Heliomicrobium gestii: one gene and its partners. The protein of the gene in region 4 interacts with the protein of the main gene of each other region in a pairwise test. Links are inferred from orthologs where the notes say so. Each region holds a gene or a part of one and is shown on either strand. Other genes may lie near its edges. The genes, in order: GTO89_RS13690, rplL, GTO89_RS00600 and GTO89_RS11255.

Region 1 (5,403 bases), on a different replicon or contig from region 4:
GAATCCCACCTTGTCCGTCTACGCCGGCGAGATCCAGTGCATCGGACTTGGGATGGATATGGCCGCTTACAGCCCGGAGGGCAAGGCGGTCTACAGGGAAAAAGGGGAGTTGGTCTGTCGATCCCCCTTTCCCTCCATGCCCGTTGGATTCTGGAACGATCCCGATGGACAGAGGTTTCAGGCCGCCTATTTCAACATCTACCCAAATGTCTGGCGCCATGGCGACTATCTAGAGATCACCGAGAGGGATAGCGTCATCATCTTCGGGCGCTCAGACGCCACCTTGAATCCCGGCGGTGTGCGCATCGGCACGGCGGAGATCTATCGCATCGTGGAAAAGCTGCCTGGTATCGCCGATGCGCTCGCTGTCGGACATCACTGGAACAACGATGAGCGCATCATCCTCTTTGTGAAAACGGAGGCGGACGTCCCGCTGACCGATGGGATGAGGAAAACGATCAGTGAAGCCTTGCGCCGGGAGGGGAGCCCCCGTCACGTCCCCTATCGGATTTTTCAGATCCCCCAGATCCCCTATACCATCAACGGCAAAAAGGTGGAACTGGCCGTGCGAAACCTGCTGCGCGGTCAACCGCCGGCCAACGCTGACGTGCTGGCCGATCCGGCGGTGCTGGCTTGCTATAGACCCTACCGGGAGTTGCTTTCGCGAGCGGACGAAGGAGCGGAGTAAGAAAATACGACTGGGAGTATTGACAAAGATTTATTGAGGATCTACAATTCGATATACACAAACACACACCGAAATAGTGTGAATTAATCCGGTGTATAAATAGCCGTTGGCTGATCAGAAAGACTGAAGGCCTGTCGTGTTTCTCCGCCCCTTTTTGGGGGAAGAGAGAACTGCGACGGGTCTTTTTCTTTTTCAAAACAAACGAAGAAGGATGTGGGATTTTTTTGAGTGAGAGACGGTACTGGGATAAGTCGATCGAGACCTTATCTCGCAACGAGTTGGAAATGGTTCAATTGCGGCAGCTACGTCAGCACCTAGAGTGGGCCTACGTCAAATCCCCGTACTACCGGGAAGCCTTTGACAAGGCGGGAGTCCTGCCCTCTCAACTCAAAACCCTGGAGGATTTGCAGCGCTTTCCCTTTACCAATAAGCAGGTGGAGCGTGAACGTCAGGCCAAGGCGCCTCTTCTTGGCGATATGCTGGCTGTGCCGGAAGAAGAGGTGGTATATGTCTCCGCGTCGAGCGGTTCCACGGGGATGGCCACCTTGAGTCCCTTCACCGCTGAGGACTTCGACGACTTTCAGGAGGCCCAGGCGCGCTTGTTCTGGGCGGCGGGGATACGTCCGCGCGATCGCTACGTCCATGCCTTGAACTTCACCCTTTTTGTGGGTGGACCGGACGTGATCGGCGCCCAAAAGTTAGGCGCCCTATGCATCTGGGCGGGCGCCATTCCCTCGGAACGGTTGTTACATATCATGAAAGAATTGCAACCGACAGTAACCTGGACCACACCGTCCTACGCCTGGTATTTGGGTGAGACGGCGAAAAAGCACGGGTTGGATCCTGCCAAGGATTTGAGCATCCGCCGGATCATCGTAGCTGGAGAGCCGGGTGGCTCCATTCCGGCTACCCGGCGAGCCATCGAAGAACTGTGGGACGCTGAGATCTATGATTTTTACGGCATATCCGATATTTACGGCGCCTGTGCGGGCATGTGCGAGGCCCGCGATGGGCTGCATCTGGTGGAAGACCAAATCCTACTGGAGGTGCTCGATCCGCAGACCCAGCAGCCCGTTCCGCCGGGAGAAGCTGGTGAGATGGTGTTGACGACGCTGCGCAAACGGGCTCGTCCCATGATCCGCTTCCGCACCGGCGATATCGTGACGCGGCTGTCGGAGCCCTGCGCCTGCGGGCGCACCCATAGTCGGATCCGAATTCTCGGGCGGATCGACGACATGTTCATCGTTTCCGGGGTCAACATCTTCCCCAGTGACATCGAGTATGCTGTGCGCAACTTGAGTGAACTCAATGGGGAGTATCGCATCACCCTATACAGGGAGAACCATCTATCCAAGTTCCGTTTAGAGGTGGAAAGCCGATCGCCGCAGGCGCCGGTGGGGGTGTTGGCCGACAGACTGAGTCACGGGATCAAAAGCCGCCTGGGCGTTCGCCCGGCGCAAATCGATGTGCTTCCGCCTAACAGCTTGCCCCGGTCGACCCACAAAGCGAAGCGGGTTGTCGACTTGCGCAACGAATAACGGTAGGTCAATCGCCGTGAGTCAAATCGCTACAATGAACAACCGGTTAAGAAAACTCCGTAGAAAGGAAATCCTGCGATGCCGCAACCGAGCAATCGACTTCAGTTTTTTGGCGAATCGGTGATCCGGCGGATGACAAGGGTGGCTCAAGCCCACGGCGCGATCAACCTGTCCCAGGGCTTTCCCGATTTTGACCCGCCGCAAGCATTATTGCAAGCCTTGGAGCGGGTGACCTATGAAGGACCCCACCAGTATGCCGTCACCTGGGGAGCGCCCAATTTTCGCGAGGCCTTAGCCAAAAAGCAGTCTCACTTCATGAACATCCCGATCGATCCGGAAAAGAACATCGTCGTCACCTGCGGCAGCACCGAAGCCATGATGGTGGCCATGATGACCGTCTGCGACCCGAGGGACAAGGTGATCGTCTTTTCCCCCTTCTATGAGAACTACGTGGCCGACACCATCCTCACAGGCGCCGATCCCATTTACGTTCCCCTCCGCCCGCCGGAGTACCATTTCGATGAAGCGGAACTGCGCCGCGCCTTTGCCCAGAAACCGAAAGCGCTGATTCTGTGCAACCCCGCTAACCCCAGCGGCAAAGTGTTTCACCGGGAGGAACTGGAGGTGATCGCCCGCTTGGCCGATGAGTTTGACACCTACGTGATCACCGACGAGGTCTATGAACACATCGTCTATGAGCCCCATGAACACTCCTACTTCGCCGCATTGCCGGGGATGTTCGAGCGCACCCTTTCCTGCAGTTCCCTGTCGAAAACCTACGCCATTACCGGCTGGCGTCTTGGCTATGTCATCGCGCCGCCTCATCTGATTGACGGCGCGCGGAAGATCCATGATTTTCTGACCGTCGGCGCGGCGGCGCCCCTTCAGGAAGCGGCGGTTACGGCGCTGGGTTTTCCCCAGGAATATTACCGGCAACTGCTGGAGGGGTACCGGGAAAAACGTGACACCTTCCTGTCCTATCTTGACCAGACAGGGTTGACCTACACGGCGCCACAGGGAGCCTATTACGTCATGGTCGATATTTCCCCCTTTGGCCACGCCGACGATGAGACCTTTTGTCAGTGGCTGGCCAGGGAAATCGGGGTGGCCGCTGTGCCGGGATCGAGTTTCTTCCGAGAACCCGTTCAACAGTGGATCCGCTTTCATTTCGCCAAACGGAAGGAAACGCTGGAAGAAGCCGGTCGCCGTTTGCTCCGTCTAAGGGAGTGTGGCCGATGATTGAAGTTCGATGGTTGGGCCGAGGCGGGCAAGGGGCCTTTACGGCGGCTCGGCTGCTCGGCCTCTCGGCGGCGCTGTTTGAGAACAAATATGCCCAGGCCTTTCCCTCTTTCGGACCGGAACGGCGAGGGGCTCCTGTCTCGGCCTTCACCCGGATCGCTGATCAAAAAATCACAGACCGCAGTGAAGTCACCCGTTGTGATTACCTGGTGGTGCTCGATGAAACCTTGTGGAAGCCCCAATTGTGGCAGGATCTGAAGCCCGGCGGAACGGTGCTGGTCAATGCCACCGATCCGACACAGTGGTTCGAGAAGGCCTCCGCCGACGCCCCTGACGAGTATAGGCGCGCCAATCGGAAAGCGAGCGCTATCAATGCATTGGCTATCGCCCGCAACTGGATCGGAAAGCCGATCGTCAATACAGCCATGCTGGGGGCCTTGGTGGGTCTCTCGGGGATCATCTCCCTTGAGGCGGCGATCCAGGGGATCCGCCATGAGATGAAGCCGGCCCAAGTCGCCGGGAACGTCAACGCCTTGACCATGGCCTGCAAGAAGGTGAGACCATGAGGAGACCGCACATCCGGCCTTTTCCTCGACCTGTGCATATCCGTGACTATCCCTGCGGTCCCCATTTTCAAGCCGGCCATCTCGTTGACAACGCCGCCGGCTGGCGCCTGGAAACACCTGAAATTAACGGGGCCCGATGCGTGAATTGCCTGCGCTGTTACCTGGCCTGTCCCGAAGGCGCCCTTTACCGGTCAGAAAAGGCGGTTCGATTGGATAAAGACTTTTGCAAAGGCTGTGGAATTTGCGCCAGCGAGTGTCCGCTCCAAGCGATCCAGATGGGCAGGGATGAGTGATGATGGCGCAAGTTAAACAGTTTGTCTCTGGCAATGAAGCCGTCGCGATCGGCGCCCGTCTTGCCTGTCCTCAGGTGATCACGGCCTATCCCATCACCCCGCAGACCGTGGCGATGGAACGCCTGTCTGAAATGGTGGGGGAAGGGACGCTGCAGGCCCAGTTTATCCTCGTCGAGTCGGAACACTCGGCCTTGTCGGCGGCCATGGGCGCCAGCGCCTTCGGCAGCCGCACCTTTACGGCCACCTCGTCACAGGGCCTTCTGTACATGGCGGAGTGTCTCCATTACGCCAGTGGCGGACGCTTTCCCATCGTGATGATGAACGCCAACCGGTCGGTCGCCCTGCCCTGGAGCATCTACGGCGATCACCGCGATTCTCTATCGCTGCTTGATTCGGGGTGGCTCCAGGTCTATGTGGAGGATGCCCAGGAGGCCCTCGACATGATCCTTCAGGCCTATGCCATCGCCGAAAACGAACAGGTGCTGACACCGGTGATGGTGAATCTCGACGGCTTCACCGTCACCCATACATACGAGCCGATCCGGGTTCCCTCGCAGGCGGCGGTGGACGCTTTTTTGCCATCCTTCGCGCCGGCGATCAAGATGGATCTCGCTAAACCGCTGAACATGGGTTTTAGTTCGACGCCGGCTGATAATATGGCGTTCAAGTACCAGCAGCACCAGGGAGCCGAAGCGGCCCGCTGTGTCATCGACCAGGTCGACCGATCCTTTGGCGAGCATTTTGGGCGCCCCTATGGCGGGCTGATGGAGGCCTACCGCTGTGACGACGCCGAGTTGATCTTGATCACCCTGGGCTCTGTCAGCGGCACCGCTCGCCGAGTTGTCGACGCGCTGCGGGAACAAGGAGAAAAGGTGGGGTTGGTAAAGATCCGCTTCATGCGGCCCTTTCCACGGGAAGAGATCGCGGCTGTGGCCCGCAACGCTCGCGCCGTGGGCATCCTGGATCGGGACATCTCCTTCGGCTATGAAGGCGCTGTCTACACCAATGTCAACTCCGCCCTCGCCGGCAATGGCCAAGTGCCGCCCACCTTGAACTTCATCGCCGGCTTAGGCGGGCGG
Region 2 (5,253 bases), on a different replicon or contig from region 4:
ATCAGGAGATCGCCGTGGACCTCAAGCGGCATGTCAAGTCCATCGACAACGCCTTGCAGCGGGTCAAGCGCAAGCTGGAAAAGTATCTGGAAAACCGCGATGAAGAGCGGTTGGCCGGCGCCTTGCGGGACCGCTGTCCAGGTCGCGAAGTTCGCTTTCTGACCAAAGAGATCGTCGACGATACGAAATGATCCACCTGATAAAGGGTGGATTTTTCACCGGATAAAGCCATTTATTTGAGGGCATACTCCTAGAGAATGCCCTCTTTTTCTACGCCTGGAGACTGCGGGAACCGCCCGGGAATGTTGTTGACTTCCGTTTTTGCTTGTGCTAAAGTAATGTGAGTAATGGGCAAATTCGGACCACCCGGTACGGGTGGTTTTGTCAATGCAACGGGGGAGGTGTCGCAATGCGTGTCGGTGTTACCCTGGCCTGCACGGAGTGCAAGCGCCGGAATTACATGACGAACAAGAACAAGAAGAACGATCCCGATCGTGTCGAATTGAAGAAGTACTGCAAGTGGTGCAAGACGCAAACGGTCCATAAAGAGACCAAGTAAGTCTGCGTTCACGGAAAAGTGCTGTCGCTGTCCCTAATCCGCCGGACGTGGGTGCGCCATGGCTTGCGGCGAATCGGTGTTTGAGGAAGGGAAGTTCCAGTGGGCGAGATAAAACCAACGGATAAGCCTGAAAAGGTCGAGAAAACAGAAAACACGACCAAAGCAACCCCGGTCAAGGATGCTGCCAAAAAAGGGGAGCCGGCGAAAAAACCCGCTGTTACACGTTCTTCGACAATGGAGCGCTCCCAGAACTTCGCCCGCGGCGTAGCTAGTGAGATGAAGAAGGTTCATTGGCCGACCCGGCAAGAAGTCATCACCTACACCGGTGTCGTCCTCACTGCCGTTGTCTTCGTGTCGGCATTGATTTTCGTCGTCGATGAAGCGCTCAGCCTCGCGCTGAAGCAGTTGATCAGGTGACCATGGATAAGCAGTGGTACGTGATTCATACTTACTCCGGCTATGAGAACAAGGTAAAAGCCAATCTGGAGCGCCGTGTCGAATCGATGAATATGGAGGACAAGATCTTCCGGATCCTCGTCCCCATGGAAGATGAAGTCGAGATCAAAAACGGCAAGCGCAAGGTGACCAAGCGCAAGGTCTTCCCTGGCTATGTCCTTGTCGAGATGATCATGACCGACGACTCCTGGTATGTGGTTCGCAATACGCCCGGTGTGACCGGCTTTGTCGGTCCGGGGACGAAACCGATTCCCTTGCAGCCTGGCGAAGCGGCTCATATCCTGAAATCGATGGGCCTCGACGAAGCGCGGACGCGTCACGACTATGAACTCAAACAGAATGTTCGGGTCACATCAGGGCCGTTCCAGGACTTTATCGGCATCATCGAAGACATTCAGCCGGAAAAAGGCAAGCTGAAGGTGCTCGTTTCTATGTTTGGCAGAGAGACGCCCGTCGAGCTTGATTTTTCGCAAGTAGAAAAAGTATAACCCGATACCCGACAGACCAATAGAAGGAGGTGGCACCAACCAATGGCAAAGAAAGTAGTCGCAGTCGTCAAACTGCAATGCCCTGCCGGTAAAGCGAACCCCGCCCCCCCGGTCGGTCCTGCGCTGGGTCAGCATGGTGTGAACATCATGGCCTTTTGCAAGCAGTACAACGAAGCTACAGCGGCCCAAGCCGGCCTGATCATTCCGGTGGAAATTACGGTATATGAAGACCGTTCCTTCACCTTTGTGACCAAGACGCCCCCTGCTGCCGTACTGCTGAAAAAAGCAGCCGGTATCGAGACGGCCTCCGGCACGCCCAACAAGAAAAAAGTCGGCAAGGTTCCTCGCGCGAAAGTGCAGGAAATCGCCGAACTGAAGATGAAAGATCTCAACGCGGCAAGCGTCGAGTCGGCCATGCGCATGATCGAGGGCACCGCCCGCAGCATGGGCATCGAGATCGTCGAAGCCTAACGCGTTGACCCAGTGGGAGGGCAAGAGCCCGCCAACACCACGAGGAGGATAAAACATGCCGAAACACGGGAAAAAGTATCAAGATCATGCCAAACTGGTCGACCGGGATCAAGTCCTGGAAGCCCAAGAGGCCATGGATATGGTTAAAAAAATGGCAACCGCCAAGTTCGATGAGACGGTAGAAGCCGCCTTCCGGCTCGGCGTCGACCCCCGCCATGCTGACCAGATGATTCGGGGCGCTGTTGTACTGCCCCATGGCACCGGCAAATCGCGGAAAGTGGCCGTTTTCGCCAAAGGCGACAAGGCCAAAGAAGCGGAAGCTGCTGGCGCTGATGCCGTTGGCGCTGAGGATCTCGTCGAAAAGATCCAGGGCGGCTGGCTGGACTTTGACGTGGCTGTCGCCACGCCCGACGTGATGGGTCTCGTCGGTAAACTGGGCCGTTTGCTCGGTCCCAAGGGCTTGATGCCCAACCCGAAGACTGGCACCGTCACCTTTGACGTGGCCCGGGCGATCCAAGAGATCAAAGCTGGTAAGATCGAATACCGCGTTGACAAAACGGGGATCATCCATGCCCCGATCGGCAAGGCTTCTTTCGATGCCCAGAAACTGCTGGAGAACTATCAGACCCTGCTGGACACCCTGCTGAAGGCGAAGCCGGCGGCGGCCAAAGGCCAGTACATCAAGAGCATCACCTTGTCGTCTACGATGAGCCCTGGCGTTCGCATCAACCCGCTGAAGCCTCATGCCGTTCAGGTCCAACAGTAATTTTCGGCTTGACAACCGGAAAGCTGATGATTAGGATAGATACAGTCAACTGACATTGAAAATTGAAAAGACTCGCTGTAGACAGCAGGCGCCGCAGTGATGCGGCATAATGTGAAAACACCTGCCGAGGTGATTGGTCAAGATAACCAGTGAAACGCCCCTTGAGGGTCTTTCATCGGGAAGAATTTTGTTGCCAAGCCTCCGCTGTCTGCAGCGGAGGCTTTTCCGCTTTCTCACCGCAAAGGGGGTGAAACAACCCGCATGGCCACTAAAGAACAAAAAGCTGTACAACTCTCGGAAATCAGAGAAACCATGGGCAAAGCCAAGTCCTGCGTGCTGGCTGACTTCCGGGGCATGACCGTCAAGGAAGCCACCGACCTGCGGAACCAGTTCCGGAAGGCCGGCGTGGAGTTCAAGGTCTGCAAAAACACCCTGACCCGCATCGTCGCCAACGAACTCGGCATCCAAGGCCTGGACCCCTACCTCGAAGGTCCGACTGCGATCGCCTTTGGCATTGAGGATCCCGTCGCTCCCGCTAAGGTGTTGACGGAATTCGCCAAGACGACCAAGAACAAGAACTTCGCCATCAAAGCCGGCGTTGTCGAAGGCAAGGTCATCACTGCCGACGGCGTCAAGGCCTTGGCCGACCTGCCGTCGCGCGAAGTCCTGCTGGCTCAGGTTCTGGCCGGCATTCAAGGTCCCCTCGTCGGTCTGGTCAACGTCCTGCAAGGTCCCATCCGCAAACTGGGCTACGTCCTGGAAGATCTGCGCAAGCAAAAGGAAAGCGCCTAAGCTTAAATTATTAAATGGAGGAATTCAATACCATGAGCAAGATCAATGAAATCATCGAAGCGGTCAAAGGCCTGACCGTTCTCGAACTGGCCGAACTGGTCAAAGCCTTCGAAGAAGAATTCGGCGTCAGCGCTGCCGCTCCCGTCGCCATGGCCGCCATGCCCGTGGCCGCCGCTGCTGCTGCTCCCGCTGAAGAGCAAACTGAATTCGACGTCATCCTGAAAGCCGCTGGCGACAAGAAAGTCAACGTCATCAAAGTCGTCCGCGAAATCACCGGCCTGGGCCTGAAAGAAGCGAAAGACCTCGTTGACGGCGCTCCCAAAGCCGTTAAAGAGAAAATCGCCAAAGAAGAAGCCGAAGCCGTCAAGAAGAAACTTGAAGAAGCCGGCGCTTCCGTCGAAGTTAAGTAATTTTGCTTCGCGAACAGCTAGAAAAAAAGCAGGGCGGTCCTACCGTCCTGCTTTTTTCAATCCATAATTTTTTCTGGCAAGGAACCGCAATGATTGACAGTTCGCACCTCTTATGCTAATATTATATCTTGCGATCGTGCTCGTTTTTGGTGCCTTTGCTCCTGTGCGGGTGCATTTTACCGGGAATAAATTCGGTGTCGACAGGGTAGAATACCCGGATATGAGGGGGAACCAGGGTGGACTCGCCGAGGAGGGAGTCTATTGCCGCAACCGTAGAAAAGAAACCCGGTGGTAGAGGGTAGGTGAATACAGACCCTCGAACTGGTGTTTCTTTTGTTTTGCTATCACGATACAAGAGGTGAATCGGATGGTATATCCTGTGCAATGTGGGCCTCGCGAGCGATGGACTTTTGCCCGCATCCAGGAAGTCATGGACATGCCCAATCTGATAGAAATCCAGCAGAACTCCTATCGCTGGTTTCTCGAAGAGGGCTTGCGCGAGATGTTCCGCGATATCTCGCCCATTCAGGACTTCACCGGAAACCTGATCCTGGAGTTCATCGACTATGCCCTTGGCGACCCCAAGTATAGCGTGGAAGAATGCAAGGAACGCGATGTCACCTTTGCGGCCCCTTTGCGCGTCAAAGTTCGCCTGATCAACAAAGAAACGGGCGAGGTCAAGGAGCAGGAAGTCTTTATGGGCGACTTCCCGCTGATGACGGACAAAGGCACCTTCATCATCAACGGCGCTGAACGGGTCATCGTCAGCCAACTCGTTCGTTCGCCAGGCGTCTATTACAATGAAGCCATCGACCCGCCAAGCGGCAAGAAACTCTTCGGCGCCACCATGATCCCCAATCGCGGCGCCTGGCTGGAATTTGAAACCGATATCAACGACAACGTTTTCGTGCGCATCGACCGCACCCGCAAACTCCCGGCGACAGTGCTCATCCGGGCGTTGGGTTACTCCAACAATGCCCAGGTCCATGAGCTCTTTGACGGTGACGAGCGGATCCGGATCACCCTGGAACGGGACAACACGGAGAATACGGAAGAAGCGCTCGTCGAGATCTATAAACGCCTCCGTCCCGGCGAGCCGCCCACTGTGGACAGTGCGCGGAGTCTGCTGGAGACCCTCTTTTTCGATCCGAAGCGTTACGACCTGGCCAAGGTGGGCCGCTATAAGATCAACAAACGCCTCGGCGTCAGCGTGGAGCGTGAGATCCGCCATCTGACCCGGGACGATATCATCGCCGCTGTGCGAGAACTGCTCAAGTTGATGCAGGGCGAAGGCCGGGCCGACGATATCGA
Region 3 (5,161 bases), on a different replicon or contig from region 4:
TAGAATTGATCGAATTTTCAAATAACCGGTTGTCTTTTTCACCTTCAACCCTTTAAAATGGGGCCTATACAGCCGCGTACCCGCAGTCACAGGGAGGAGTGTGAACGATGACGGATCCCCTGGCCCAGATCGCCGCCATTGTCCCTTTCAATCAATTGCCGGAGGAGGCCCAACACCGCGTCGCGGAGAAAATGGCTTTCCTCCGCTTTACCAAAGGAGAGGTCATTTTTTCCCAAAAACAACCGGCCTATCACCACCTCTTCCTGGCCCTCGACGGTATGGCGGAGATCATCGTTCAAAATGACGCCGGCCTCTCCACTGTGATCGGTTTCCGCCAGGGCGGCGAGTTCTTCGGAGAAACCTGTATCGTCGAGAAAACCTATCCCGCCACCGTCAAGGTGATCGAGAACATGACCTGCCTGACCATCCCCTTTGACGAACTTCACCGGCTCTGGGAACAGCATGCCGCCTTTTCCGCTTATTTCTCCCGTCTTTTTGCCGCCCGCTTCCGGTCTATGATCGATGAGATCGTCGCCGAGCACTCCGGTGAGGCGCCCGGCATGGACGGGCGTCCCTTTCGCAAGCGCGCCGTCGATATGATGACATCGCCGGTGCTTACCATCGCCGCCGGCGAACCGGTGACAAAAGCGGCACAGTTGATGGCCGACAAGCGGGTCGGTTCCCTCGTCGTCACGGAGGGCGATCAGCCTGTGGGCATCATCACCGAGCGGGATCTGGTCTACCAGGTGTTGGCGGCGCCCTCGTCCCTGGAAGCTCCCCTCGCTTTCCCATCTTTAAAGGCGGTGATGAACAGCCAATTTATCACCCTGCCGCCCGAATCCTGTTATTATCAGGTTTTGCTGACCATGATCCGGGAGAGTGCCCGCTATGTAGGCGTTGTCGACAAGGGCCGTCTCCTCGGCATTGTCGCCCTGACCGATCTGGTTCGCAACCGCGACGCCGGCGCCCTGTCCATCGTAGACGGCATCGAACACTGCCGCACCATCGATGACCTGGCGGCGAGGGCCACCGTCATCGACCGGCTGCTCACGGCCATGGTGGCGGAGCAGGCTCAGCCGAACGAAATCGCCGAAGTCATCACCGTGCTCTATGACCGGCTGACAGCGCGGATTCTTGAACTGGCCCTCGACGGGCTCGCCAAAGGCCGGTTGAACCCGCCCGCCTCCTTCTGCTGGCTCACGATGGGATCGGCCGGACGGCGCGAGCAGACCCTGCGCACCGATCAGGATCATGCCATCGTCTTCGCCGATGTGCCGGAAGAACAGCTAGAAAGGGTGCGCGCTTTTTTTCTTGACCTGGGCGAACTGGTGGTCAAGGGCCTGGAGGCCTGCGGTTTTGCCCGTTGTCCCGGCCAGGTCATGGCCGGCAACCCTCGCTGGTGCCACTCCTCCAGCGAGTGGATGCACCGCCTCAGCGGCTGGGTGGAGGAATCGGTGCCCGAGCATGTGCGCCAGTTGACCATCTTTCTTGACTTTCGCGGCCTCTACGGCGATTTGACGCTGGCGTCCCGATTGCGCGACGCCGTCCACCAGACCTACCTGCGCTTCCCCGTCGGACTTCATCACTTGGCCAAAGACGACCTGCGCCACCATGTGAGCCTTGGGTTTTTTAAACCCTTTGTCACGGAAAAAAGCGGCGACCATAAAGACGAGATCGATCTGAAGCGCAGCCTCCTGGTGCACCTCATCGACTGTGTCCGCATCTTTGCCCTGCGCGAGGGCGTCGAGGAGACGAATACGCTCGCCCGGATTCGCCGTCTCTCCGAAAAGGGCGTCTTTCACGACAATGACGCGGAGCAGTTTTGCTTTAGCTATCAGACCCTGACGGCGATGCGCATCCAGGAAAATCTGCGCAAGGCTCATGAGGGAAGTAAGCCCGACAACTACATCCACCCCTACCGGCTGTCCAAACGGGAACAGGCGGCGCTGAAAGAGGCGATTCAAGGCATCATCCGCCTGCAGAGCCTGACCGGCTCCGCCTTCCGCGTCGAAGGTTTTTTATAGCCGCTCTTTATCGTCGAAGGTTTTTTCAGAGAAATTTCCGCGGCGGCACCTTTTTCGTCTCGATCCAGTGGAGGTGGTTGTCCTTGCTTGAAACCTTTCGCAGTCTCTTCGGTCTGGAACGAAGCGGATTTCCCGGCAGGATGCCCGAATCGGAGCTGTCGGCCCGTCTGCTGGAAAAGTGCCGGCGCAACCGGGGGCGGCACGGTCCTTTTCACCTGCTCCGGGAGATCCCCTTTGTCGTCTTTGACACGGAGACGACTGGACTGAGTGTCCCTGATGATGATGTGATCGCCCTCGGCGCCGTCGCCCTGGGACTCGACGCCGGAGGTGATCGCTGCCCCAGCTTCGACCGGCTCGTTAACCCCCATCGTCCCATCCCCGCGCTGGCGCGGGAGATCACCGGCATCGACGACGAGATGGTCTGCGCCCAGCCGACCATCTACCCGGTGCTCGACGACTTTTTGGATTTTATCGACGGCGCCGTCCTCGTGGCCCATGGGATCGCCTTTGATGTGGGCTTTCTGGATAAGTACCTAAAACCGCTTCGGACGAGGTTGTATCATCCCGTCATCGATACGATCACCCTGTCGCGCGTCATTGAACCTTTTCGGACCGACCACAGCCTCGATGCCCTCGTGCCTGACTGGAGGATCGCGCCGCGCCGTCGTCACAGCGCCCTTGGCGACGCGCAGATGACCGCCGATCTGTTTGCCGCGATGTTGGCGCGGTTGCAGACACTCCGGCCGGTGAGCACCCTTGGCGAATTGCAGCGGATTTTAGCGCAGCAGCACCTCTAGGCGCGCCTTGTCCCTTTCTTATCTCGTGGATGTCATTCATGGGCCAAAGCGGAATTTGTATTCCAGGGACGCAAGCGGTATTATAGAAGAATCGCACCACCGTTCCAATCTATCAAATGCTTACTCCAGCGGAAGGAGGATCCCTGTTGCCATCATCTCCGCTGTTTTCCATCATGCGCCTCATGCCGATCGTCTTTTTTCTCCTGATCAACTACCTCTCCTATATGGCCCTCGTCCGCTGGATGCCCTTTTTCCGGCCGGGACGCCGGCGAACCGCCTTTGTGACCATCGCCATCCTGTCGGCCCTGCCGCCCCTCTACAGCGTGGTGACGGGCTATCAGACCCAGGAAGCGTGGCTGCGCATCGCCTATTACCCCGCCCTCGCCTGGAACATCGGCCAGATCATCTTCCTTCTGGCGGTTCCGATCGTTTTCTTGCTTCACCGTGTCCAGCGTTCCTTGGATGCCGAGGGACAACGAGCGCCGCAAACAAAGGAGATGCCCTTTGCGCCGGGGCCTGACCCTTCCGAAAAAACTCGTCAGGGGGGAGACAAGGAAGCCGCCTCACATATCCATCTGCCGGAAAAAGTCACACGACGGCATCTGTTGCAAGGGGCCATCACCGCCGTCCCTTTTGTCGCCCTCACCGTCGCCGCTGACGGTGTGCTCGTCGGCGACAATCGCGTGATCACCCGGACCTACCCGGTTGCTATCCCAGGTCTTCCCAAACACCTGGACGGACTCCGACTCGTGCAGGTCTCCGACGTCCACCTGGGCACCTTCTTCCCCATCAGCCGCCTCGATGACGCCCTCGAACTCATTCAGAAACAAAAACCGGACATTTTCGCCATCACCGGCGATTATGTCGATGATGTCACCATGCTCGACGACGCGATCAGGCGGACAGAACAGGTCTCCACCACCTTCGGCAGTTACTACAGCCTGGGCAACCACGAACACTACCGGGACCTCGACAAAGTGGTCAGCGCCTTCCGGAAAAGCACGATCCATCACCTGGACAACAGCTTTCAAACAGTGGAGAAGTCCCTCTGCTTGCTCGGCATCGATTATCCCTTCACACGCCGCGACGATGAAAACCGGGCGATGGTGACAGAGCGCCTGCTCGACAAGGCGCTGGCAGGAGCGCCGGCAGACCTGCCGAAGATCCTGCTCACCCACCACCCTGACGGGTTCAACGCAGCCCGGCAGAGGGGGATCGCCCTCTCACTGGCCGGCCACACCCATGGCGGACAAGTCGGCATCGGCGATCGCTCCCTCTTCCCCTTCGCCATGGAGTACATGCGCGGCTGGTATGGCGACGAGGAACAGAAGCTCTTCGTCAACAGCGGCCTCGGCCATTGGTTGCCCTTCCGGTTGGGTTGTCCATCGGAAATCGTCACCTTTGTGCTGCGGAGCGCCTAGAGCCGATCGACTGGAGCCGATCGACTCAACCATACCATTGAACCGTTCGAGTGAACCCAATCGCCAAAACCTCATAAATAGATCCAGCGTCCCCGATTCCAATTATCCCCTCTTGTCTTTTCAGGCGGGATCGCCTATACTAGTCAAGCGTCCTCAAGAGACGCCAACAAAAGAGCGAAAAAGAGTATGGTGGATAGTTGCGGTTTCTGCTTTGCAGGGATCGAGGAAATTCGAGACACGCCCACGGCCGCTTCGGCGGTCGCGGAGTATGGTGCCTGGCGCAAGCCAGGGCAGGGCGACCTGACGACGGCAAAAGCATCTCTCCGGAGAGGCGAGTCGCTGTAAAGTGCCACAGAAACGATGTTCCCCGGCGACGGGGAAGTGCAAGGGTAAACTCCACCAGCGTGCAACCCAAATAGGCGGCGCAAGCCGCGGGTAGGGGCACCCGCTGCGGCGGGAAGGAAGCCAGGCCGTCAGGAGCAACTTCCTTAGACAAATGACTATCCATCGGCGCAAGCCGGGGACAGAATCTCGATTACAGCCATACTCTTTTTTCTAAAACGACCAGAGGTCTACACCTCCGGTCGTTTATTTTTTTGCCCTGAATGCGACTTTTCCGGCGACAGCGCGGCAACACTAGCATCGCCTTTTTCAAGGAGGGATCGCCCCATGCCGAGAATCGCCGCCGTCGCTTCCGCTGTTCCCGATCATATTTTTCGCCAAAAAGACATCCGGCAAGTCGTGGAGCAGATGTTCGCCGGATCCTTCCGCGATCTCGAGCGCCTGTTGCCGATCTTTGAGAACGCCCAGATCGACAAGCGCCACTTCTGCGTCCCCATGGAGTGGTTTCGAGAAGACCACAGCTTCGCCGAAAAAAATCGCCTCTACGTGGAAAACGCCGTCGACTTGGGCGTCCGCG
Region 4 (6,746 bases):
AGTCGGAATAAATATGAATAATGAGATTGAAACCACAGGCAGCCTAAACTCGATGGAGGACAGGCTGCATTTTTATTGCTCGTTTTTTGTTGACGAGGAAACAAAAGTGCGATACGATAAAAATGTTTCCGGGGAATCAAAATCATAACGCTTGAAGGGAGCAATGAAGTGTTCAAATCTCCATCACACCATGTACAGAACAAAGAACAAACCGTGGATAAAAAAGCCTTGCTGTTCGGTCTTATGTCCGTGTTTCTTTGCGGAATAGGCTTCAGTATCATAGCGCCTGTCGTCCCATTCCTCGTGCAGCCTTATATAAGCAATCCGGACGATCAAGCTATCGTTGTTACGCTGCTGACTTCTGTTTATGCAGTCTGTGTGTTTTTTGCGTCCCCCATACTCGGAGCGTTGAGCGACAAGTATGGCCGTCGGCCATTGCTCTTGGGATGCCTTTTTGGTTCTGCGATCGGGTACTTTGTTTTTGGCGTCGGAGGAGCGCTATGGGTGCTCTTTGCCGGGCGCATCATCGAGGGGATCACAGGCGGGAGCATAAGCACGATCTTCGCATATTTTGCAGACATCGTTCCTAGAGAACAGCGAACCAAATACTTTGGATGGATGAGCGCAGTTGTAGGTGTAGGCACCGTCATCGGGCCAACGCTAGGCGGATTACTTGCCAAGTTTGGTTATTCTGTACCCATGTATTTTGGAGCAGCAATAACGTTATTGAATGTTGGTTATGGATTCTTTTTTATGCCTGAGAGCCTTGATACGACTAATAGACAGAGAGAGATTACTCTTGTAAGACTAAATCCCTTCACAGAGCTTGCAAGGGTGCTTTCCATGAAGAACGTAAAAACGCTGCTTGTCTCAGCGTTCATACTTTGGATCCCCAATGGGTCTTTACAGGCAGTTTTTTCACAATTTACAATGGACGCTTTCAATTGGCAACCTGCGCTGATCGGACTTATGTTTTCAATTATAGGTTTTCAAGACATTATTTCACAAGGTTTCATCATGCCAAAGCTGTTGATTAAGCGTAGTGATAAAGAGATAGCGATTCTTGGAATGGCATCGGAGATTATAGGCTACAGTCTGATTGCAGCATCGGCTTTGTTCTCATTCTATCCTCTTTTTATCGCTGGAATGTTTATATTTGGTTTTGGCGATTCGATCTTCGGGCCTTCATTCAATGGGATGCTCTCCAAATCGGTCGATTCTAGCGAACAAGGAAGGATTCAAGGAGGTAGCCAATCGATTCAGGCTTTAGCCAGAATGATTGGGCCGGTCATTGGAGGTCAAATCTATGTATCACTGGGTCATGCCGCACCCGCATTTATGGGTATGATCCTGATAGCAGCGGCAATACCCGTTTTGTATAAGGGTACGCATGTAAATGCATAAAACCACCTGCTTTGTATGGGCAGGTATCGGCTTCTTTTGCAATTATAGAGGGGGTAAGCGCAAATTCGGCACACACATCTCCACCTTGTGTGTGATACACTCTCATTGTCCCTCTTCATGTCGAGATACTCCTTGGCGAAGCACCTTGGTGGCGCCGAAATGGGATTTATTCATTATGCGAGTTAACAAAACTTCGAAGCCCCGCTAAAATAAACGTAAGTTTCCACGTTTATTTCATAAGAAAGCCATAACGAAAAGGATGTCAAGCCCCGTGATAACGAGCGATATCCCTAAGCCAAACAACTCCAAATTCGTCCACCTCCACGTCCACACCGAATACAGCCTCCTTGACGGGGCGGCCCGCATCGGCAAACTGGTCGATCGCGCCGCCGAACTGGACATGCCCGCCTTGGCCATCACCGACCATGGCGTCATGTACGGCGTCATCGATTTTTATAAAAAGGCCAAGGCCCGCGGTGTCAAGCCGATCATCGGCTGTGAGGTCTATGTGGCCTCCCGGACCATGGTGGACCGCGATCCCCAGAAGGACAGCGACCAGCACCACCTGGTGCTGCTGGCCAAAGACCTGGAGGGCTACCGCAACCTGACGGCCCTCGTCTCCCAAGCGCATACGGAGGGCTTCTATTATAAACCGCGCGTCGACCATGACCGTCTGGCCCGCCACAGCAAAGGACTCATCGCCATGAGCGCCTGCCTGGCCGGCGAGATCCCCCGGCTGCTCCTCAACAGCCAGGAACGGCAGGCGAGGGAGCGGGCCGCTTTCTATCGGGACACCTTCGGTCGCGAGAATTACTTCATCGAACTGCAGGATCACGACATCCCTGAGCAGAAGCAGGCCAATCGCGGCCTGATCCGCCTCGCCGGCGAGTTGGGCCTTGGCCTGGTGGCGACGAACGACGTCCACTATGTGGAGCGCAAGGACGCCTACATCCAGGATGTGCTCATGTGCATCCAGATGGGCAAGACCCTCCAGGACACGGACCGGATGAAGTTTGACGGCGCCGAGTTTTACCTGAAAAGCGCCCGGGAGATGGCGGCCCTCTTCGGTGAAGTGCCTGGCGCGCTGACGAACACCCTCGCCATCGCCGAGGCCTGTGATCTCCAGTTCGACTTCGGCAAACACCACCTGCCAGCCTATCCCATCCCGGACGAACCGGCATTCGCCCAGTGGCGGCGCGCTCACGGGAGCGCTCCCTGGCCGGGCGTGCCCTGGGAAGCGGCGGAGCAGTACCTGACCTACCTCTGCAAAGCAGGGATGGAGTGGCGCGGCTGCGCCCACCGCGACGACTACCGCCGCCGCCTCGCTTTTGAACTCCAGACCATCTGCCGGATGGGCTTTGCTGGCTACTTCCTCATCGTTCAAGACTTCTGCGCCTTTTCCCGCCGCGAGGGCATCCTTGTCGGCCCCGGCCGGGGGTCGGCGGCGGGCAGCCTCGTCGCCTATGTGCTCGGCATCACCGACATCGACCCCATCGAATACAACCTGCTTTTCGAGCGATTTTTGAATCCCGAGCGGGTTTCCATGCCAGATATCGACATCGACTTCGACTTCGTCCGGCGCGGCGAGGTCATCGACTATGTCGTCCACAAGTACGGTTCTGACCGGGTCGCCCAGATCATCACCTTCGGAACGATGGCCGCCCGGGCAGCTGTCCGCGACGTGGGCCGCGTCCTCAACCTGCCCCTGGCCGATGTGGACAAGGTGGCCAAGGCCATCCCCGCCGAACTGGGCATGACCATCGAAAAGGCGGTCGAGATCAGCCCCGAGTTGCAGACCCTCTGCCAGGACTCGCGCATCGGCCACCTTGTCGAGACGGCCCGCGCCATCGAGGGGATGCCTCGCCACGCCTCGACCCATGCCGCCGGCGTCGTCATCGCGCCGTCGCCTCTCGTCGATTACCTGCCTGTGCAGCGCGGCTCTGAAGAGGGTGTCACCACCCAGTTTCCGAAGGATACCGTCGAAGAGATCGGTCTTTTAAAAATGGATCTCCTCGGTTTGAAGACACTGACCCTGATCGGCGATGTGATCAACAAGATCCGCCGCTCGCGGGGCCTGGCGATCGAACTCAAAGACCTTCCCCTCGATGATCCGAAAGCCTATCAGCTCCTGAGCCGGGCCGACAGCCTTGGCGTCTTCCAGTTGGAAAGCTCGGGCCTGCGGGCGATCCTGCGGGAACTGAAGCCCAACAGCTTTGACGACATCATCGCCCTGGTGGCCCTCTACCGGCCGGGCCCCCTCCAGTCGGGCATGGTGGAGGACTTCATCCGCCGCAAGCACGGCCAGACCGCTGTCGAGTACCTGCACCCAGCCCTAGAACCGATCCTGAAAGACACCTACGGCGTCATCCTCTACCAGGAACAGGTCATGCGCATCGCCAGCGAACTGGCCGGCTTCACCCTCGGCGAAGCCGACATGTTGCGCCGCGCCATGGGCAAGAAAAAGCCCGAGGTCATCGCCGGGCTGCGCCAGCAGTTCATTGAGGGCGCTGTCGCCCACCACATCCCCGAGCAGACGGCCGGCGCCATCTTTGACCTGATGGAGTTTTTCGCCGGCTATGGTTTTAACAAAAGTCATTCGGCGGCCTATGCCCTTATCGCCTACCAGACGGCCTACTTGAAGGCCAACTACCCCGTTGAGTTCATGGCCGGCCTGTTGACGAGTGTCGCCGATTCGTCCGATAAGGTGGCCCAGTATGTCGATGAGTCCCAGCGCCTGGGCATCCGCGTCCTGCCGCCCGATGTGAGCGCCTCAGAGATCGATTTTTCTGTCGTCGTCGACCCCCTTGGCGGCGGCCGCCAGATCCGCTTCGGCTTGGCCGCTGTGAAAAATGTGGGCCGCGGGGCCATCGACTCGATCCTGCTGGCCCGTGAAACCGGCGGCCCTTTCACCTCCCTCGACGATTTCTGCACCCGTATCGACAACCGCCAGGCCAACCGGCGCGTCCTGGAAAGCCTGATCAAGGCGGGGGCGCTCTCCTCCCTGGGCAAACGCCGTCCCCTGTTGCAGGCCCTCGATAAGTGCATGGACGTGGCGGCCCGTCGCCAGCGCGACCTGGCCACGGGCCAGATGAACCTCTTTGACTTCGGCGGTCTTGGCGGGGAAGCGGGGGAGAGCGGGGGATTCGGGGGAATGGGCGGTCTTGGCGGATCCGGTGAACCCGGAGGAAGCGATGGGACCGGCGGATTCATGGGCATCCCCGGTGGTTCCGCCGCCGAGACGGCTGTTCCGCTGCCGGAGATTGCCGATTTTCCTCACCGCGAAATCCTGGCCATGGAAAAAGAACTGCTCGGCATCTACTTCAGCGGTCATCCCCTCGAGGAGCTGCGCCCCTGGCTGGAAAAGCAGATCTCCATGACCATCGCCCGCATTCAACCTGACAATGACCAGCAGCGGGTGAAACTGGGCGGGTTGATCCACGCCTTGCGGCGGACGACCACCAAAAAAGGCCAACTGATGGCCTACTTTACGTTGGAAGATTGGAGCGGCGGCGTCGATGTCCTCGTCTTTCCCCGCACCTATGAACGGTGCGCCGAAAAAATTCAGGACGATGCTGTCGTTATCTTAGAAGGAAAAATCCACTACGAGGAAGAAAACAAAAAAATCTTTTGTGAGAATCTCCTGGTGGTGGACGCCGCCCAACTGGCGGCGTCTGTCGATCCGGTTACGGCGGCGCAGACCAGCGCGGCCTTCGATCCGGCGAGGGCAGCGGTCGGGCGAAAGGTTAACGCGGCGGCAGACACGAACCCAACAAACACGAACCCACAAAACCCACCGCATCGACCGGATGCGCCGACGCTGCAGCTTTGGCTGCCGGTCGCCTCGACCGACGAGGGAGCCCGTGAACGACTCATTTCCATCCTCCGCGCCCACGGAGGACCATCGCCGGTTCAACTTTTTTTTACAGCGGATCGAAAAGCCTTCCGCCTGAATCCTGACCTTTGGGTCACCCTGTCCGGTGACCTCCAGGCAGCGCTGGGTCGGCATTTCGACGGGATTCGAATGGAAGTCGCCCAGGGATAGGAATGATCGATTGATCTTCGATATGATTTGCATCGAAGGTAAAAATTGTGTTATCCTTAATCTGATCTGGGTCTTCCATGTGTGCGACAACACGGAAATTGACATAATCTCAGGGAAGGTTGTGCTCTTATGCTGGAGAAGGAAACGTCCATCGGTGGCGAGTACATTGTCATCAAAGCTTTGGAGAACGGCGTAACGATCATCGGCTTGACACGGGGCAAGGATACGAGGTTCCACCATTCCGAGAAATTGGACAAAGGCGAGGTTATGGTTGCCCAGTTCACGGAACATACATCGGCCATGAAGATCCGCGGCCGGGCGACGATCTTTACCAAGCACGGTGAAATCGAAGCCGGAATCTGAATGGGACAAGAGAGAGGTGATTCCCTATGTGGACCGTCGTTTACATCGCACCCAACCGCACAACCGCCGAAATGTTGAAGAATGTACTCACCAACGAAGGTTTGCTCGTCATGTTGCGACCTGTTGGGGTGCCTCATCTTGGCGATTCAGGTTCCGTAGAAATCCTCGTGCCAGAATCAGAAGCTGAAGAAGCCCATGAGATTTTGAGCGGGGCCTTGGGCGGTTGACCATAGCCAAGCCTCGGCCCACGCCACCCACGCTGTCACGCCGCGGGCAGTTCCCCAGCGTAACCGTACCAGCGGAACCACTTTCGAATAAGGGGCGCGATAAACAAATGGATGGCTTGTGGGTGAAATGCAAGCAGTGTCAGCAGATCCTGTTGACGAAAGAGTTAGAGAAGAATCTGAAGGTATGCCGGTGCGGTTACCACTTTCGGATGACGGCGCAGGAACGGATCAACATGCTGGTCGATGAGAACAGCTTTATCGAGTGGGACCGGGAGTTGGCAACGAAGGATCCCCTCAAGTTTCCTGGATATGCACAAAAAATTCAGAAGTGTCAGATTGAGACGTCGATGGGTGAGGCGATCTCTACCGGCCAGGGCAGGATCTGTGGCATCCCCTTCGCCATCGGTGTGATGGATCCCCGTTTCATCATGGCGTCCATGGGCGCCGTTGTCGGTGAGAAGATCGTGCGCGCCGCTGAACGAGCGCTGAAGCTGCGCCTGCCGCTGGTGCTCTTTTCCGCTTCCGGCGGCGCTCGCATGCAGGAAGGCGTCCTCTCGCTGATGCAGATGGCTCGCACCAGCGCCGCCCTGACGCGCCTCTCTGAGGCTGGGCTGCCCTTTTTCTCCATCCTTACCGATCCGACGACCGGTGGCGTCACGGCCAGCTTCGCCATGCTGGGTGACCTGATCATCGCCGAACCGGGCGCTTTG

The links.
Region 1: the proteins of GTO89_RS11255 (region 4) and GTO89_RS13690 interact in binary tests that used the Escherichia coli proteins (3 or more experiments, as listed by UniProt). The link is inferred for Heliomicrobium gestii from one-to-one orthologs.
Region 2: the proteins of GTO89_RS11255 (region 4) and rplL interact in binary tests that used the Escherichia coli proteins (3 or more experiments, as listed by UniProt). The link is inferred for Heliomicrobium gestii from one-to-one orthologs.
Region 3: the proteins of GTO89_RS11255 (region 4) and GTO89_RS00600 interact in binary tests that used the Escherichia coli proteins (3 or more experiments, as listed by UniProt). The link is inferred for Heliomicrobium gestii from one-to-one orthologs.

The regions. Positions count from the first base shown.
Region 1 is NZ_WXEX01000012.1:114,945-120,347, reverse strand. The notes cover bases 1,426-4,384. They hold GTO89_RS13690 (pyridoxal phosphate-dependent aminotransferase), read left to right. Parts: upstream 1,426-2,304; coding sequence 2,305-3,465; downstream 3,466-4,384. Other genes in these bases: GTO89_RS13675 (transketolase C-terminal domain-containing protein), read left to right, coding at 4,327-4,384; GTO89_RS13680 (4Fe-4S binding protein), read left to right, coding at 4,028-4,324; GTO89_RS13685 (2-oxoacid:acceptor oxidoreductase family protein), read left to right, coding at 3,462-4,031; GTO89_RS13695 (phenylacetate--CoA ligase family protein), read left to right, coding at 1,426-2,226. Also shown: GTO89_RS13700 (acetoacetate--CoA ligase), read left to right, coding at 1-688; more of GTO89_RS13695, read left to right, coding at 913-1,425; more of GTO89_RS13675, read left to right, coding at 4,385-5,403. UniProt on the Escherichia coli protein: Shows aminotransferase activity with methionine and histidine as substrates, and to a lesser extent also with phenylalanine.
Region 2 is NZ_WXEX01000002.1:355,452-360,704, reverse strand. What follows is about bases 2,445-5,253. They hold rplL (50S ribosomal protein L7/L12), read left to right. Parts: upstream 2,445-3,564; coding sequence 3,565-3,942; downstream 3,943-5,253. Other genes in these bases: rpoB (DNA-directed RNA polymerase subunit beta), read left to right, coding at 4,310-5,253; rplJ (50S ribosomal protein L10), read left to right, coding at 3,002-3,532; rplA (50S ribosomal protein L1), read left to right, coding at 2,445-2,740. Outside these bases: RNA polymerase sporulation sigma factor SigH, read left to right, coding at 1-191; rpmG (50S ribosomal protein L33), read left to right, coding at 410-559; preprotein translocase subunit SecE, read left to right, coding at 659-976; transcription termination/antitermination protein NusG, read left to right, coding at 979-1,503; rplK (50S ribosomal protein L11), read left to right, coding at 1,546-1,974; more of rplA, read left to right, coding at 2,030-2,444. UniProt on the Escherichia coli protein: The binding site for several of the GTPase factors involved in protein synthesis (IF-2, EF-Tu, EF-G and RF3). Is thus essential for accurate translation.
Region 3 is NZ_WXEX01000001.1:127,234-132,394, reverse strand. Bases 1,248-3,964 are described here. They hold GTO89_RS00600 (3'-5' exonuclease), read left to right. Parts: upstream 1,248-2,107; coding sequence 2,108-2,821; downstream 2,822-3,964. Other genes in these bases: GTO89_RS00595 (metallophosphoesterase), read left to right, coding at 2,968-3,964; GTO89_RS00605 (DUF294 nucleotidyltransferase-like domain-containing protein), read left to right, coding at 1,248-2,024. In the rest of the region: more of GTO89_RS00605, read left to right, coding at 108-1,247; more of GTO89_RS00595, read left to right, coding at 3,965-4,242; GTO89_RS00585 (type III polyketide synthase), read left to right, coding at 4,912-5,161. UniProt on the Escherichia coli protein: DNA polymerase III is a complex, multichain enzyme responsible for most of the replicative synthesis in bacteria. The epsilon subunit contain the editing function and is a proofreading 3'-5' exonuclease.
Region 4 is NZ_WXEX01000009.1:25,853-32,598, forward strand. Bases 1,345-5,646 are described here. They hold GTO89_RS11255 (DNA polymerase III subunit alpha), read left to right. Parts: upstream 1,345-1,675; coding sequence 1,676-5,446; downstream 5,447-5,646. Other genes in these bases: GTO89_RS11250 (MFS transporter), read left to right, coding at 1,345-1,404; mtrB (trp RNA-binding attenuation protein MtrB), read left to right, coding at 5,576-5,646. Outside these bases: GTO89_RS11245 (MarR family transcriptional regulator), read left to right, coding at 1-11; more of GTO89_RS11250, read left to right, coding at 169-1,344; more of mtrB, read left to right, coding at 5,647-5,809; GTO89_RS11265 (putative signal transducing protein), read left to right, coding at 5,836-6,036; accD (acetyl-CoA carboxylase, carboxyltransferase subunit beta), read left to right, coding at 6,144-6,746. UniProt on the Escherichia coli protein: DNA polymerase III is a complex, multichain enzyme responsible for most of the replicative synthesis in bacteria. This DNA polymerase also exhibits 3' to 5' exonuclease activity. The alpha chain is the DNA polymerase catalytic subunit.